DNA from 2 places in the Kitasatospora paranensis genome. Region 1 is predicted to be linked to the other one. Evidence: riboswitches for the same ligand, from Rfam matches in the RefSeq annotation. Region 1 holds a riboswitch; the other holds the start of a gene.
The links. Region 1 has a riboswitch for guanidine ahead of ABEB13_RS16345 (DMT family transporter). Riboswitches for the same ligand answer to the same signal wherever they lie in the genome.

Region 1 (8,137 bases):
GGCCGTCACCGACCCCGAGGCCGCGTTCAACGCCCCGCCGCTGCACCCCGACGGCAACCTCCTGCGGCACCTCCCGCTGCGCACCGGCGACCCGGAGGCCGTCGGCGAGATCGTGGTCGAGGGCCTGTACCAGGTCGGCCGTCAGGACCCCGCGCCGATCGGGGCCGAGGCCGGCCTCGCGGTGCCCCGCCCCGACGGCGGCGTCGAGCTCCACCTGTCCACCACCGACCCGCACGGCGACCGCGACCGCGCCGCCGCCTGCCTCGGCCTCGACCCGGACCGGGTGCGCACCGTCGTCACCGGCGTCCCCGGCGCCGTCTCCGACCGCGAGGCGCTCGGCTTCCAGGTCGTCCTCGCCCTGCTCGCCCTGCGCACCGGACGCCCGGTGAAGATGACCCTCACCCGCGAGGAGTCCTTCCACACCCACACCTCCCGGCACCCCGCGCTGCTCCGCTACCGCCACCACGCCGACGCCGAGGGCCGGCTGGTCAAGGTTGAGGCGCAGGTCCTGCTCGACGGCGGCGCCTACGCCGACGTCTCCGCCGAGGCGCTGGCCGCGGCGACCGCCTTCGCGGTCGGCCCCTACACCTGCCCCAACGTGTTCGTCGACGCGTGGGCGGTGCGCACCAACAACCCGCCAGCCGGGCGGATGCGCGGCGAGGGCGCCCTGCAGACCTGCTTCGCCTACGAGTCCCAGCTCGACCAGCTCGCCAAGCAGGTCGGGGTGGAACCGCTGGAGATCCGCCGCCGCAACGCGATGGCGACCGGCGACGCGCTGCCCACCGGCCAGGCGGTCACCTGCCCGGCACCGGTGGCCGCGCTGCTCGACGCCGTGACCGAGCTGCCGCTGCCGGCGCTGCCGGTGGACGACCCGGAGGGCGACTGGATGCTGCCGGGCGGGCCGGGCGGCGCGGGTGAGCCGTCCGCCGTCCGCCGCGGCATCGGCTACGCCGTCGGGATGGTCCACATGCTCGGCGCCGAGGGCGAGGACGAGATCTCCACCGCGACCGTGCGGGTCAGCGGCGACCACGCCACCGTGATCTGCGCCGCGGTCGACGCCGGCCAGGGCTTCGCCACCCTCGCCCGGCAGATCGTGCAGAGCGTCCTCGGGGTCTCCGAGGTGTACGTGGCCCCGGCCGACTCCGACCAGTCGCCGGCCGGGCCGTCCGCCCGCGGCCGGCACACCTGGGTGTCCGGCGGTGCGATCGAGCGGGCCGCGCTGATGGTCCGCCACCAGCTGCTGCAGCCGATCGCGGCGAACTTCGGCATGTCGGTGGAGCTGCTCTCGATCGCCGACGGCAAGATCACTTCCTACGACGGCGTGCTCGGCATGCCGGTCGCCGAGGCGCTGGAGGGCAAGGAGCTCTGGGCGACCGCCCAGTGCCGTCCGCATCCCACCGAGCCGCTGGACGAGAACGGGCACGGCGACGCGTTCGTCTCGATCGCGTTCTGCGCGATGCGGGCCGTGGTGGACGTGGACATCGAACTCGGCGCCGTCCGGGTGGTCGACGTGACCGTCGCCCAGGACGTCGGCCGGGCCCTGAACCCCCGCCAGATCGAGGACCGCATCGAGGGCGCCGTCGCCCAGGGCGTCGGCCTCGCCCTGCTGGAGGACCTGCGCACCGAGGGCGGCCGCCCGGTCAACCCCTCGCTCACCGGCTACCGGCTGCCGACCGCGCTGGACACCCCGGAGATCCGGATCGCCGCCCTGGTCGAGGAGCGCGACGTGGTCGCCACCTTCGGTGCCAAGGCGGTCAGCGCCGCCCCGGCCGTGGTCGCCCCGGCGGCCGTCGCCGCGGCCGTCCGGGCCGCCACCGGTCTGCCGGTCGGCCGGCTGCCGATCCTCCCCGAGGACGCCATCGTCGTCTGACGGCGCGGCCGTCCGCCGCGCGCCGGAACTCCCCCGGGAATTCCGGCGCGCGGCCCCGTCTGGATTTCCGGGAATGCCGAATTCCCGGGCGGTGGAATTCGCCGTCCGGGAATGCGGAGTGGAGGCCGTGGCGGGAATTGAACCCGCGTGCACCGATTTGCAGTCGGTTCCCTGGGCCACTCGGGCACACGGCCAGGGGTCGGCGGGGCCCGTCAACAGGGGCCTGCCGGGAGGGGAGGGTGGTGCGCGCTCAGGCGCAGCGACAGCGCGGACAAAAGGTGGCACAGGTGCGGGGCGCGATGATCGCCGCCGTCTTCCTGTTCATGGCCGACCCCTGTCGTCGTGTTCCGTTGCGCTGGTGAATTCATCTTACGGGGTGCGCTGCGGTGCGCGTCAATATCCGAATATGAATTCCGTGTGTCGTCGTGTGTTACGTTCGAAGGAGGCGAGGGATCGCCCCCGGACGAGGTGCGTCGTACCCGGCACGACAAGACGACGCGGTATGCGGGCGGCAGCGCGAGGAGCTGCCGCCGACTACTGCGGAGGTGTCGTCGTGGCCTGGATCGTGCTGATCGTGGCGGGTGTGCTGGAGACCGTGTGGGCGGTCGCCCTGGAGGGGTCGAAGGGGTTCTCCCGCCCGCTGCCGAGCGCGGTGTTCGCCGTCGCCCTGGTGCTGTCGATGGGCGGGCTGGCCTACGCCATGCGCACCATCCCGCTCGGGACGGGCTACGCGGTGTGGGTCGGGATCGGCGCGGTGGGCACCGCGCTGTACGGGATGGCGGCGCTCGGGGACGCGATGACCGCGGCCCGGGTGAGCTGCCTGCTGCTCATCGTCGGCGGGGTGGTCGGGCTCAAGGCGCTGCACTGAGCGGTGCCGTGCCGGCCCGCGGTCCTACGTCCCGGGGCGGAGTCGCGCACCCGTCCGAAGGTCAGGAGTCATCCGGGCCGGTGGGCCTTACGATGGCTGCCATGACCAGCACCGCCGCCACCGCACCCGACCGCACCGCCCTCACCCCCGACGGCGGCGGCGGGGTGCTCGGCGGCCCGTACCGGGCGCTCACCCTGGGGATCGTCTCGGTGGTACTGCTGCTGGCCTTCGAGGCGACCGCGGTCAACACCGCGATGCCGGTGGCGGCCCGGCAGCTCGACGGCCTCGGGCTGTACGCCTTCGCGTTCTCCGGCTACTTCACCACCACGCTCTTCGCGCTGGTCGTCTCCGGCCAGTGGTGCGACCGCAGCGGCCCGATGGCGCCGCTGTTCAGCGGCATCGCGGTCTTCGGTACCGGGCTGGTGGTGGCCGGCACGGCGGTCGGCATGTGGCCGTTCGTGGCCGGCCGGGCGATCCAGGGCCTGGGCGGCGGCCTGGTGATCGTCGCGCTCTACGTGGTGGTCGGCCGGGCGTTCCCGGAGCGGCTGCGGCCGGCGGTCTTCGCGGCGTTCTCGGCGGCCTGGGTGCTGCCGTCGATCCTCGGCCCGGTGGTGGCCGGTGCGGTCACCCAGCACCTGGGCTGGCGCTGGGTGTTCCTGGCCGTGCCGGTGCTGATCCTGCTGCCGCTGGCGGTGATGGGCCCGGCGCTGCGCCGGGCCGAGCGCGCCCAGCCGCCGCAGCGGGCCGGGGTGTTCGACCGCAGCCGGACGTGGGCCGCGGCCCGGGCCGCGGTCGGCGCCGCCCTGCTCCAGTACGCGGGCCAGCGCCTGGACCCGGTCGCCCTGCTGCCCGCGGCGCTGGGTGCGGCCCTGCTGGTGCCCGCGGTGCTGCGGCTGCTGCCGGCCGGCACCCTCCGGGCGGCCCGCGGGCTGCCGGTGGTGATCCTGCTGCGCGGGGTCGCGGCCGGTGCGTTCTTCGCCGCCGAGGCCTTCGTGCCGCTGATGATGGTGACCCAGCGCAACCTCTCGCCGACCCTGGCCGGGATGACGCTGACCAGCGGCGGGCTGTCCTGGGCGCTGGGCTCCTGGCTGCAGGGCCGGCCGCGGGCCGAGCGGCACCGGGAGGCGATGATCCGGCTCGGGTTCGTGCTCTGCGCGGTGGCGATCGCGGGCGCGGCGCTGGTGCTCGTCCCGGCGGCGCCGGTCTGGACGGCGGCGGTGGCCTGGGCGGTCGGCGGCGTCGGCATGGGGATGGCGGTGTCGAGCATCAGCGTGCTGATGATGAAGCTCTCGGCGCCGGAGGACACCGGTGCCAACTCGGCGGCGCTCCAGCTGAGCGACGCGCTGGGCAACGTCCTGCTGATCGGTCTGGCCGGCGTGCTGTTCGCGGCGCTGGGCGGCGGCTCGGCGGCCGCCGCCGCCCAGGACGCTCCCGCCCCGGCGGGGTCGTTCGCGGTGATCTTCCTGGTGATGACGGGGGTGGCCCTGCTGGGCGCCCTGGTGTCCGGCCGCACCCGCGCGGCCGGCTGAGCCCGTCCGGGCCGCCGTCCGTCAGGAGCCGGATCCGCCGAGGAAGGTCCGCCAGCCGCCGCCCGGCGACTCGCCGGGAGCCAGTGACTGGAGCTTGCGCAGCACGGCCGTGTCCTGTGCCTCCAGCCAGTCCACCAGCTGGCGGAAGGAGACCAGCCGGACGTCGGGCTTGTCGGCGATCGCCTTGAGCGCGTCCTCGACGGCGTTCATGTAGATGCCGCCGTTCCACTGCTCGAAGTGGTTCCCGATGATCATCGGCGCCCGGTTGGTGGTGTACGCGCGCTGGAAGCCGGCCAGGTAGGAGTCACGGGCCTGGGTCTGCCAGCCGTCGTACTTGGCGGTGTCGCCCTTGGTGCTGGCTCCGGACTGGTTGTACATGATGTTGTAGTCCATCGACAGCACCTGGAAGCTGTGACCGGGGAACGGGATCGACTGCAGCGGCATGTCCCACAGGGCGCCGCCCTGGATCTTCTGCGGCCAGACCTGGAGGCCGCCGGGGCCGCTGCTGTCGTAGCGCCAGCCGCGCTTGGCGGCGGTGGGCAGCAGCCCGCGCTGGCCCTCCAGGCACGGGGTCCGGCCGCCGATCAGCTCCTTGCGGTAGTCGAAGGGCAGCGCCGGCAGGTCGGTGTAGCCGGTGTTCGTCCGCCAGTTCATGACGAAGTCCATCGCCTGCTGGATCTCGCTGTCCCAGTCCTCGGGGACCACCGGCCGCCGCCGGTCGGGCCGCAGAAGTGCCCGTTGAAGTGGGTGCCGATCTCGTGGCCCTCCAGCCACGCGTCGCCGACCTGCTGCAGGGTCGCGCGCACGTGCTCGTTGCTGAGGTAGCCGATGTCGGAGGCGCCCACCGGGTGCTGCGGCGGGTGGTACAGGTCCTTCTTGGACTCCGGCAGGGCGTAGATGCCGCTCAGGAAGAACGTCATCTTCGCGTCGTGGTCCTGGGCGAGCTTGCGGAACCGGCTGAACAGCTGGTTGTCGAGCTCGCCGGCGCCGTCCCAGGAGAAGACCACGAACTGCGGCGGTGTCTGGCCCGGCTCCAACTGGTCGGTCTCCGGCTGGTGCGGCTGGGGGCCGGTGTCGGAGGTCGAGCCGTCGCCGATCAGGGTGGCGGGCGGCTGGGGCGTGTCCGCGTGGGTGGCGGCGGACTGCGAGGCCCTGACCGGGGGCGCGCCGGCCGGGTCGCCGTTGCCGGTGCCGTGCTCCGCGCAGCCTGCCGCCAGGGTGGCGGCGGTGGCGGCTCCGGCGGCCAGCAGAGTCCTGCGGGAGAGAGCGTCCAAGGTCGTGTCCGTTCGGGTCGGGTCCGGTCGCGGGTGGGCGATCGGACGAGCTGACAGTCCGACAGTCGGATCGACGGGTCCGGGAGGGCGGGTCGGCCCACAGCATGGCACGGCCCCCCTGCGTCCGCGGAGGCGTGACGGTCGGACGGGTGATCGGGTCCGTACCGGCGGATCCGCTCGTCCGTTCGGCCTACGCGCGGGGCGGACCGGTGGCGAGGACCCACTGAGCCGTCGTCAGATGGGGGATCCGCCGATCCCCCGCGCCCCGGAGGTCCCGTACGCCATGTGGCAGTGGGTGCTCGACACCTACCGTGAACGGATCGTCGATTCGGGCCGCGAGCCGCTGTTCCTGCTGCTGCTCGGACTGATCTCCTCGTTCCTGTTCATCCGCTTCAGCGTCCGGATGATCCGGCGCGGCACCAGCTGGTGGCCCGGCAACGTGCAGCCCGGAGGGCTGCACATCCACCACGTCGTCTTCGGCCAGACCCTGATCCTGATCTGCGGGGTCGGCGCGTTCACCGTCCGCGGCGACGGCGGCCAGCTGTGGAACGTCCTCGCCGGGGGCTTCGGCATCGGCGCCGGGCTCGTCCTCGACGAGTTCGCGCTCGTCCTCCACCTGGAGGACGTCTACTGGAGCGAACAGGGCCGCAAGTCCGTCGACGCGGTGATCCTGGCCGTCGCCGTCATCGGGCTGCTCCTGGTCGGCGAACTGCCCCTCGGCGGCTTCAAGGCCCGGCTGACGGCGGGCCAGCTGGTCGGCGCGGGCATCCTCCTGCTCCTGGTCGCCGTCACCCTCTTCAAGGGCAAGCTCTGGACGGGACTGCTCGGCGTGATGCTGCCCCCGCTCGCCATGGTCGGCGCCGTCCGGCTCGCCCGGCCGCAGAGCCCCTGGGCCCGCTGGCGCTACCGCGCCCGCCCCAAGCGGATGGCCCGCGCCGAACGCCGCGACGCCCGCATCCACCGGAGGCTGGTCACCGCCAAGACCTCGTTCTACAACGTGCTCGCGGGCGCCCCGGACACCGCACCGCCCGGCGAGGCACCCGCCGACGGGACGGCCCCCGACGGGGCGGCCCCGGCGGCGCCCCCGGCCTCCCCGCCCAGGCCGCGCCCCCGGCGCCCGCCCCGGCGGAACCGGCCCCGGAGCCCCAGCCGGCACCCCCGGCCCCGCCCGCCCGTCCGCTGCCCGCCTGGCGCCGCCGCTGCGCCGTCGGCGCCGAGTGGTACGTCCGGGTCGCCGCCCTGCTCAACCTGGTGGCCGGACTGATCGAACCCTTCCGCCAGCAGGTCCAACGCGCCAACCGGGGCGAGTTCTTCACCCCCGTGCTGATCGCGTCCGGCTTCACCGGCGCCCTGTTCGCCGGCCTGCTCGCGGTGATGCTCCGCCGCCGCAAACGGGCCGCCTGGCTGGTCACCACCACCGTCGTCGTGCTCTACACCGCGGCCTTCGCGCTCGCGCTGGCCTACCCCGACTACCGCGCGCACCCCTTCAACTGGGTCTCCGTCGCGATCACCGTCGCCCTGCTCGTCGCCCTGCTGCTCGGCCGACCCGCCTTCACCGCCCGCGGCGGGCGCGGCAACACCGTGCTGGCCGCGACCGTCCTCGTGGTCGGCGGCGGCCTGCTCACCGTGCTCGGCGCCGCCGTCGTCCGCGCCACCTACGCCGAGGCACCGCCCGACTGGGGCGACGCCTCGGTGTACGTGCTGCTGCGCCTGTTCACCCTCTCCGGCGTCGTCCAGTACGCCGACGTCGACGTCCCCGGCTGGGTCGACCTCGGCATCAACCTTTTCGGCGCGGCCCTGCTGCTGGTCGCCATGCGGGTGCTCTTCCGCTCCCCGCACGGCCGGGTCCGGCAGCAGCCCGACGACGAGCGCCGGCTGCGCGACCTGCTGGCGCGGCACGGCGCCCGCGACTCGCTCGGCTACTTCGCGCTCCGCCGCGACAAGGCGATCTGCTGGTCGCCGTCCGGGAAGGCCGCCGTCCTCCACCGGGTCGTCAACGGCGTCGCACTCGCCTCCGGCGACCCGCTCGGGGACCCGGAGGCCTGGCCGCAGGCGATCGAGGTCTGGCACCGCGAACTGCGGGCCCAGGGCTGGATCCCCGCCGTCACCGGCGCCGGCGAGCAGGCCGCCACCGTCTACACCCGGGTCGCCGGGCTGCGCGCCCTCGAGTTCGGCGACGAGGCGGTCGTGGAGACCGCCGGCTTCCACCTGGACGGGCGCGCCATGCGGACGCTGCGCCAGACCTGCGGCCGGGTCCGCAAGGCCGGCTACACCGTGGTCGTCCGGCGGCACCGCGACATCCCCGCGGACGAGATGGCGGGCCTCGTCCGGCTCGCCGACGCATGGCGGCACGGGCGGACGGAGCGCGGCTTCTCCATGGCGCTGGGCCGGCTCGGCGACCCGGCCGACGGCGACTGCCTGATGATCGAGTGCCGCGACGAGAACGACCGCACCAGTGCCCTGCTCAGCTTCGTCCCCTGGGGCGCCGACGGACTCTCGCTCGACCTGATGCGCCGTGACCGAGAGTCCGACAACGGCCTCGTCGAATTCATGATCACCGAGCTGCTGCTCCGCGGCGCCTCCGGCGACCTGCCGG
Region 2 (8,137 bases), 2.7 Mb from region 1:
CACGGCCCGATGGACGGCCTGGGCCCGCCCGGCGGCTCCCGGGCGGGCAGGCCGGGCGGGCAGGCCGGCCGTGCGGACTACATCGGGGTGGGCTTGATCATCGCGAACGGGGCGCCCTGCGGGTCGGCGACCACGGCCATCCGGCCGGCCGCCATGTCGAACGGCGGGGCGAGGACGGTGCCGCCGCGCTTGACCAGGGCGTCCACGGTGGAGTCCGTGTCGTCGACCGCGAAGTAGGTCAGCCAGTGCGCCGGCGTGCCGGGCGGGTCGTTGGCGAGCAGCGTCACCCCGCCGACCGCGCGGCCGCCGACCCGCAGCTCCCAGTAGGAGTCGGCGCCCTCCATCGGCTCGATCTCGATGCCGAACGCTTCCCCGTAGAAGCCGGTGGCACCGGGGACGTCGTTGGTGTGCAGCTCGTTCCAGGTCAGCGCGCCGGCCTCGTTGACCACCTTGGCGCCGAAGAACTCGCCGGGCTGCCAGACACCGAAGACCGCGCCCTGCGGGTCCGCGGCGATCAGCATCCGGCCGAGGTTGCCGACGTCCATCACCGGGGCGAGCAGGGTGCCGCCCGCGCCGACGATGGCGTCCTGGGTGGCCTGGGCGTCCGTGCTGGCCAGGTAGCTCGTCCAGACGGTGGGCGGGGTGGGCATGCCCTCGGGGGCCATCGCCGGACCGATGCCGGCCACGGCCTTGCCGTTCAGCTCACAGACCGCGTACCCGCCGAACTCGGCCGGGCCGGGCTGCCCCTGCCAGCCGAACAGGTCGCGGTAGACGTCCAGCGCGGCCTGCTGGTCCTTCGCCATCAGATCGACCCAACATGGCGTGCCGGTCGCGTACGGGGTGGTGACTTCGGGCATCGCTCGCTCCTTGTCGTGAGGTCCGTCCGTCACTCTTGCGGCGCCGACCGGTGACCGCCATCCGACACGCCGTCAGCCCCGTGGCAGGTGGGGGAGGCTCTTCGGCGGGGCGTGCGCGTGCCGCCGGACACGACGGCGCGGCACCCCACCCGGACGGCCGAACGGACCTTCCGGGCCGTCGGAGCCGCCGAGCCGTCGGCACGGCGCCGCATCAGGGGGCGGGGAGGGCCCGGACGTCCAGCCGGTGCTCGACGGCGGCGTCACCGTCGCGGGTGACCAGATAGGCGCCCTTGCCGGAGCGTTCGGCGACGGCCTCGACCAGCTCGGTGCCCCGGTAGACGAGACCGACACCGTCGTCGGTGCAGTGCGTGGTGGGCAGGGTGCCGTCCGCGACGAGGCGGTGGACCAGCGGGCGGCGGCCCGGGTCCACGTCGTAGTGCACGCCGTTGCCGTAGGGCAGGAAGCCGAGGGCGTCGGTGATCGGCTGCAGCTCGGGCCCGAAGGAGTCGGTGGTGCCGCCGCGGAACCAGCAGATCGAGCCGGCGCTCACCCCGCTCAGCACCACGCCCGCCTCCCACGCCCGCCGCAGGATCGCGTCCAGCCCGTGCACCCGCCAGACCGCCAGCAGGTTGGCGACCGAGCCGCCCATCACCCAGACCACGTCCTGCTCCAGCACGGTCGCCTCGACGTCCTCGTGGTTGGGCCGCGGGAACAGGTGGAGCGGGGTCAGGTCGAACCCGGCGATCCGGGCGGCCTCCGTCATCCGGGAGGTGAAGTGCTCGGCGTCGCCGATGGCCGTACCGACGTACATCACCCGGGGTCGGCGACCGTGGGCGCCGGACAGATCGACGGCGTGGTGCACCAGGGCGTCGAACTCGACCATGGTGCGGGCTCCGGCGCGGTGTCCGCCCGAGGTGGCGAGGATGGTGGGCTCAGAGGCAGGCATGGCACGCGATCCTACGGCCTGCCCCCTGCCCGACCAGCAGGCGCCCTCCCCTGTGCGCGGGACGCTCAGCGATTCCGGCCGAGCAGGTCGGTGAGATCCGCGAAGAGCCGTTCTCCCGCCGCAGCGGTGGCCGGCGAGAGGGTGTCGAGGGTGAGGAATCCATGGATCATTCCTGCCTCGCAACGGTGGACGACCGGAACGTTCGCGGCGGCCAACCGGGCGGCATAGGCATCGCCCTCGTCACGGAGCGGGTCGTGCTCCGCAGTGATCACCACGGTGGGCGGGAGCCCGCCGAGATCGGCGGCGAACAGCGGGCTGATCCCGGGGTCGGCCCGCCGGGACGGGTCCGGGACCCATTGCTCGGCCCCCCACGCGACGTCGTCGGCCGCCAGGCCCCAGCCCGCGGCCTTCGACCGTGCGCTGGGGCAGGAGAGCGTCAGATCGGTGTTGGGGTACGCCAGGATCTGGGCGGCCGGCAGCGGCCCGCCCTCGTCGCGCAGACGCAGGCAGGCGAGCGCGGCCAGGTTCCCGCCGGAGCTGTCACCCATGACCACGATCGGGCCGGCAGTCCCGGTGCCGGAATCCCCGCCGGCGACCGCCCATCGGACGACCTCCACGCAGTCGTCGACGGCAGCCGGCCACGGATGCTCCGGAGCCCGGCGGAAGTCGACGCTCAGCACCGCCGCACCGGTCCTGAACGCCAATCGGCGGCACAACCGATCGTGCGACTCCAGATCGCCGATCGTCCACATCCCGCCGTGCAGGAACACCACCAGCGGCCCGCAGGCCGCCGAGGGCCGGTAGAGACGGACCCCCACGGCAGCCGGACCGATCGTCAGATCATCGACGTGGGCGATCTCGGGGCCGCGGGGCCGGGCGTCGACACGGAGACGCTGGGCGCGCCGCAGCTCCGCCGCGCCCACGGCACGGGCCGGAGGTCGGGGTCCTGTCGGACTGCCTCGACGAAGGCGGTCAGTTCGGCATCGGCGAGCGAAGGATCGATCGATTCGGCCATGCGGGCCACGATGCCACATCGATCCTGACACCCCGACCCGGGGCCGCCTCCCCGGAGGGCAACTCCCCGAGAGCAGACCGATCTGACGATGCGTCGACGTGGGTCACCGGCCGACGGCGGCGGCGAGGCCCCGGCCCGCCTTGTGGGCGAGTCCTCGGACGATCATGCCGAGCTGTGCGGAGGTGCACGGCCCGTTGAAGAGGATGAAGTCGTCGAAGACGTGGACCCCGGGCCGGTCGGCGACGGCGTGTGCCGCGTCCCGTACCGCCACCAACTGCTCCACCGTCATCTGCGGTTCGCGCTCGCCCGGCTGGTAACGCGCCCCGAGCGGGAAGTCCTTGCCCGGGCGGTCGGTGAGCTCGACATGGCAGCCCAGCACGTGGGTGACCTGCCTGCTCCGGGTGAAGTCCACCAGCCGATCCAGCGTCGCGGTGAACTCCGCGAAGTCGAAGGCGTAGAGCCGGCCCGGGTAGACGGTGTCACCGGTGAGCAGGATGCCCGTCCACGGATCGTGAATGGTGACGGCGGCCTTGTGGTGGCCCGGAGAGCCGATCACCTCCAGCACGCGGCCGCCGAGGTCGAACACGACGGTCTCCTGCGGCCAGGAGGTGAAGCCGAAGAACTCCTGGACCGCCTCCGCCTCCCTGGCCACCACCGTGGTGGCCGGCCGGTCGGCGAACTGCGCGTCGGCGGCGACGTGGTCGCCGTGCCCGTGCGTGTGGGCCACGACCAACTCGTAGTCCGGGCGCGGGTGCTCGCGCAGCCAGGTGTCCACCAGCGCATCGACGGTCGTCCGCAGCGGGAACCGGGCCGGGTCGGCCGTGGCCCCGGTGTCCAGCAGCAGGGCACGCTCGTTGCCGAAGAGCAGGTAGAGGAAGGGCGCCTCGTAGCTGACGCTCTTGCTCTGGCGCAGGACGAAGGTGTGCTCATCGTAGGCGTGCACCTGGATGAGCGGCTCGGCGTCGGCCCGCCGCGACCGCACGCCGTGGTTCCAGCGCACGTCGAGGCTTCCGGCGATCGGCGCACTACCGGTGAAGTCGATCGGCGTGGTGGTGTCAGCAGTCATCGGTGTTCTCCCCCAGGTCCGTGTCGGCCAGCGGCGATGCCGCCATGAAGTACCGGACGTGCCGCCGGTCGGCGACGGGTGCATCCGGCTCGGCGCCCGGAACGGCCTCGGCCGCGTCCCGCGCCAGGTACGGGGCGAGGATCGCCCGCCACTGCGCCTTGATCTCGGCGGCCTCGGCAGCCGTGACCCGCACGGTGGCCGCCATCCCCCGGGCCGCGTCCCGCCACTCGGTGTCTTCGCCGGGCGAGCGGTCCACCCAGTCGAGCACCCGGGCGGCCTCGCGCTCGACCACCACCCGGCTCAGCTGCTGCACCACCAGCGGATCGACCTGCCCGCTGCCGGCCAACAGCATCTGCCGGTCGACGACCTGCCAGCGCCGCTCGCGCCGGTCACTGCCCGGCCCGGCCTCCTCGACGTAGCCGTACTTCGCCAGATGGCGCAGGTGGAACGAACAGCTGGCCTGGGACACGCCCAGCAGCCGCCCGCAGGTGGCCGCCGTGGCCGGCCCGATCCTGCCGAGTGTCTCCAGCAGATCCAGCCGGGTCGGGTGAGCCAGGGCGCGAATCGCCTTGGGATCGCTCAGTCGCATATGTCAAAGAGTACTTTGGCATTCATCATTGTCAACGTCTTCTTTGGCTTTCGTGGGGATGCCGAGTTGCGCCGGCCGTTCGCGCGACGGTCCTCACATGTGCTGAGCTGGAGCGTTGGTGTCGGACCATCAGAGATCCGCCTCGGACTTCCACGCCGGCTCCGGACCGAGCCGAGCACCCAGGGCCGGACCCCGCCCCCGTCACGTACGGGCCATGTCACCACGGCAGCCCACGCCTTGCCGTCAACGCATATCCTGTTGCCCATGACGCAAGAGGACGGTGAGCTGGACAGCCTGGTACGCAAGCGGATCCGCGCCCTGCGGGTGGCGCAGGGCTGGTCCTTGGAGGAACTGGCCTCCCGCGCCCGGGTCAGCCCGTCCACGCTCAGCCGGATCGAGAACGGCCGGCGCCGTCTCGCCCTGGACCAGCTCGTCACGCTCGCCCGGGCCCTGGACACCTCGCTGGACCAGCTCGTCGAGAACGCGGCCGACGACGTCATCATCAGCCCGACGATCGACGGGGCCCGCGGGCTCATGCGCTGGCCGATCAAGGCGGAGCCCGGCATGAGCGTGGTGCGCCAGCGCATGACGAACCCGCCGCCCGACAACCCCGGCCGCCTGCGCGCCCACCCGGGCCGGGAGTGGCTCGTCGTCCTGTCCGGCACCGCGGTCCTGCTGCTGGGCAACCGGCGCATCCGCGTGGAGACGAACCAGGCGGCGGAGTTCCCCACCATGCTGCCGCACGCCATCGGCGCCGAGGGCGGGCCCTGCGAGGTCCTGGGCATCTTCGACCGCGACGCCCGCCGTGGCCACCAACGCGGGGACGACGCCCAGGACAGCTCCCACCCCGCCCCGTGACACGCCGGTCCCCCACCGCCGCCGGCCGGGACGCCGCCGCCGGTGCGGTCGGCATCGACATCGAGGACCCCCGCGCCGGACGGCGGCCCCGGGGCCCCGGACTCCCACCTGCGCCCCGGGGGCGGTCGGCCGGGGTGCGGACTTCCAGCTCGGCGGGGCCTGGCATGTCACACGGGCGTGGCTGCGGTGGGCAGTGAAGCGACCCGACCGTCCGTGTTAGCGTTGCGGCGGAGGCTTGGATCTGCCTGCCCCGGACGAGATGTGCGCCGTACCCGGCCCGCCAAGACGACGCACTCGAGGAGACGTCATGGGCGCACGCACCTGCCTGATCGACTTCACCGGAGAGGCCCTCAGCCCTCATGGACTGGACGTCCGGTGGATCCACGGATCACCGTCCGCCAAGCACAACACCGACCCGGACATCCAGGTCCATGCCTACGACGAGCACACGTTCGTCCTGCGGCAGAACATGGCGATCGACTACGAGGCGCCGTTCCTGTTCCTGTTCTTCGGCAACGCCCGGGCGGTGCTGATCGACACCGGGGCCACTGCATCGTCCGAGTTCTTCCCTCTGCGCCGAGCGGTCGACGAGCTCATCGATTCCTGGCTCGCCCGTCACCCCCGGCACGGGTACCAACTGCTCGTGCTGCACACCCATCCGCACGGCGACCACATTGCGGGCGACGGCCAGTTCACCGATCGCCCTGACACCACGGTTGTCAGCGCGGAGCCGGCCACCGCCTGGCCGTACTTCGGATTCACCGACCACCCCGAAGCCGTGGCGCAGATCGACCTCGGGGGCCGAGTGCTGGAATGTCTGGCCACCCCGGGCCACCACGAGGCCGCCGTCACGTTCTACGACCCGTGGACCGGGTTCCTCCTGACCGGCGACACGGTCTACCCCGGCCGCCTCTCCATCAAGGACTGGCAGGCATTCAGCCGGACGATCGATCGCTTGATCGACTTCTGCGACCGCCGGACGGTCACCCATGTACTCGGCTGCCACATCGAGATGACCCGGAAACCGGGCGTGGACTATCCCATCCGCGCCGTCTACCAGCCCGACGAGCCCCCACTGCAGATGACCACCGGCCACCTGCGTGACATCCGCGAGGCACTGAGGCAGGCCGGCGACCAGCCCAGCCACCGCGCCTTCCCGCTGTTCATCCTGTGCCCCGACGCATGAGCGGCACGGACCAGACCGGGCCCCGTCACGGCTCCCCGGCGGCGAGAACGGCAGACCGACGCGTGGTGCCGCAGGCCGGTGTCCGGGTCGTTCTCGGCTCGGCGTTCGTCGACCCCCGCGATCCGAACAACGGGCTGGGCAACCCCTTCGCTGTCGTCATCGGCGCCGACGTCGCAGCATTGAGCTCAGCCCAACGCCGGGATCTGGCCCGGCGCACCGGCGCCCCCGAGACCGTCTTCGTCGATGCCGTCCGCCAACGGACCGGGCTTCAGAGCCCTTCCGGGTACGAGCTCGACCTGACCGTCCTGACACCGACCGGGAAGGCACTCGGAGCGTGCGCCCACGGCTTCATCGGCACCGTGCACGCGCTCACCCAGACCGGGGCCATCACCGCAGGCCTTGACCTGCTGATCACCACGCCGTCGGGCGGATCGGCACGGGCCTCGCTTGCCGGCGACGGCACGGTCATGCTTCAGTTCGACTCAAGTGAGCCCTTGATCGCGTACGGCCGCGCGCAGGCATTGGAGGAGATCTTCCACGTGCCGCTTCCGTCCCTGGCCGCCGGGCTGCCGGTCCTGTCCGTCGGCTCGCCCAAGTTGACCGTCGAGGTGGCACCCGGCGCCTTCGCCCGACTGCAGCGACAACTGGGCGGTCTGGACTACGACCGGCTCATGGCCCTGCAGCGCGAGCTGAACGTCAACGGGATCCATCTGTTCTGCCGCAACGACATCACAGGTATGCCCGAACGCGCGATCCAGACGAACGCGTACCTCGGCCGGGATCTCGCCGTGGACCGGGCCACCGGCGTTTCAAGCGCGGCCCAGGTCAGCGCCGACCCCCGCATCCACGCAGGCCGACAGTTGCAGATCACCCAATACACCCAGACGGGCCGTTCGGCGGTCCTCACCCTGACCAAGGGGGAAGGACGCAGTGTCTGGGTGGGCGGTGCCGCGAGCCTCCTCGGTCACCACTCCGCACACCCTTGCTCTTCCTGACCCAGTCAGTTCGCTGCGCGGGCCGCACGGTCCGAGGCGCGCCGCAAGCAAGCATGCCCCCAGGGAACAGAATCAGATCCAATCGCTTGTCAATGTCGGTGGACCTGTTGCAGCAGCCGACCCGCATCGATAGCTGACGCGGGGTGAGGTCGCGACGGCTGCCGATGCAGGGTGGCCCGGGCATGGTGACCGCCGGGGAGGCGGCCACCATGCGATCGCCGGTGTCAGTCGACGCCCTCTACGATCCGGAAGTCGCGCTCGACGCCGTCGGACAGAGCGGCCAGCGCCTCCTGGTAAGGCTCGCTCTCGCGCGCGGCGACGGCCTGCTCGAAGCTGTCGAACTCGATCAGGACGGTGAATTCGGCGATTCCGTCGTCGTGTGCGACGACCCGGCTGCCACGGGAGAGGACCCGTCCGCCCGCGGCCCGGACGGCCGGACCGGCCAGCTTGCTGTAGGCAGCCATCTTCTCGGGGTCGGAGATGGTGCGGTAGACGCTGACCCAGTAGCCCTTGGCCATGGAAACCTCCAGGATGTCGAAGTTCTGTGCCGGCGTTCGCCGTTGACAGGACGAGCCTATGCGGGCGGGAGGGCCGGGGAGTCGCCGCAGAGCAGGGGTTGCAGGAG

Region 2: linked by a shared signal. The riboswitch ahead of ABEB13_RS03445 (MBL fold metallo-hydrolase) and the one ahead of ABEB13_RS16345 (DMT family transporter) in region 1 are both predicted to bind guanidine.

The regions. Positions count from the first base shown of each region.
Region 1 covers NZ_BAABKV010000001.1:3,371,086-3,379,222, reverse strand. The annotation lists gene ABEB13_RS16355 (xanthine dehydrogenase family protein molybdopterin-binding subunit) at 1-1,870, shown strand, start outside; tRNA gene ABEB13_RS16350 (tRNA-Cys) at 1,990-2,064, opposite strand; guanidine-III (ykkC-III) riboswitch at 2,310-2,372, shown strand; gene ABEB13_RS16345 (DMT family transporter) at 2,424-2,738, shown strand; gene ABEB13_RS16340 (MFS transporter) at 2,840-4,267, shown strand; partial or broken gene ABEB13_RS16335 (polysaccharide deacetylase family protein) at 4,289-5,541, opposite strand; gene ABEB13_RS16330 (hypothetical protein) at 5,780-6,805, shown strand; gene ABEB13_RS16325 (phosphatidylglycerol lysyltransferase domain-containing protein) at 6,793-8,137, shown strand, end outside.
Region 2 covers NZ_BAABKV010000001.1:665,969-674,105, forward strand. The annotation lists gene ABEB13_RS03410 (VOC family protein) at 78-857, opposite strand; gene ABEB13_RS03415 (Type 1 glutamine amidotransferase-like domain-containing protein) at 1,069-1,803, opposite strand; gene ABEB13_RS03420 (alpha/beta hydrolase) at 1,869-2,621, opposite strand; gene ABEB13_RS03425 (hypothetical protein) at 2,639-2,818, opposite strand; gene ABEB13_RS03430 (MBL fold metallo-hydrolase) at 2,922-3,884, opposite strand; gene ABEB13_RS03435 (winged helix-turn-helix domain-containing protein) at 3,874-4,473, opposite strand; gene ABEB13_RS03440 (helix-turn-helix domain-containing protein) at 4,738-5,331, shown strand; guanidine-III (ykkC-III) riboswitch at 5,559-5,626, shown strand; gene ABEB13_RS03445 (MBL fold metallo-hydrolase) at 5,639-6,517, shown strand; gene ABEB13_RS03450 (hypothetical protein) at 6,580-7,512, shown strand; gene ABEB13_RS03455 (DUF1330 domain-containing protein) at 7,737-8,030, opposite strand.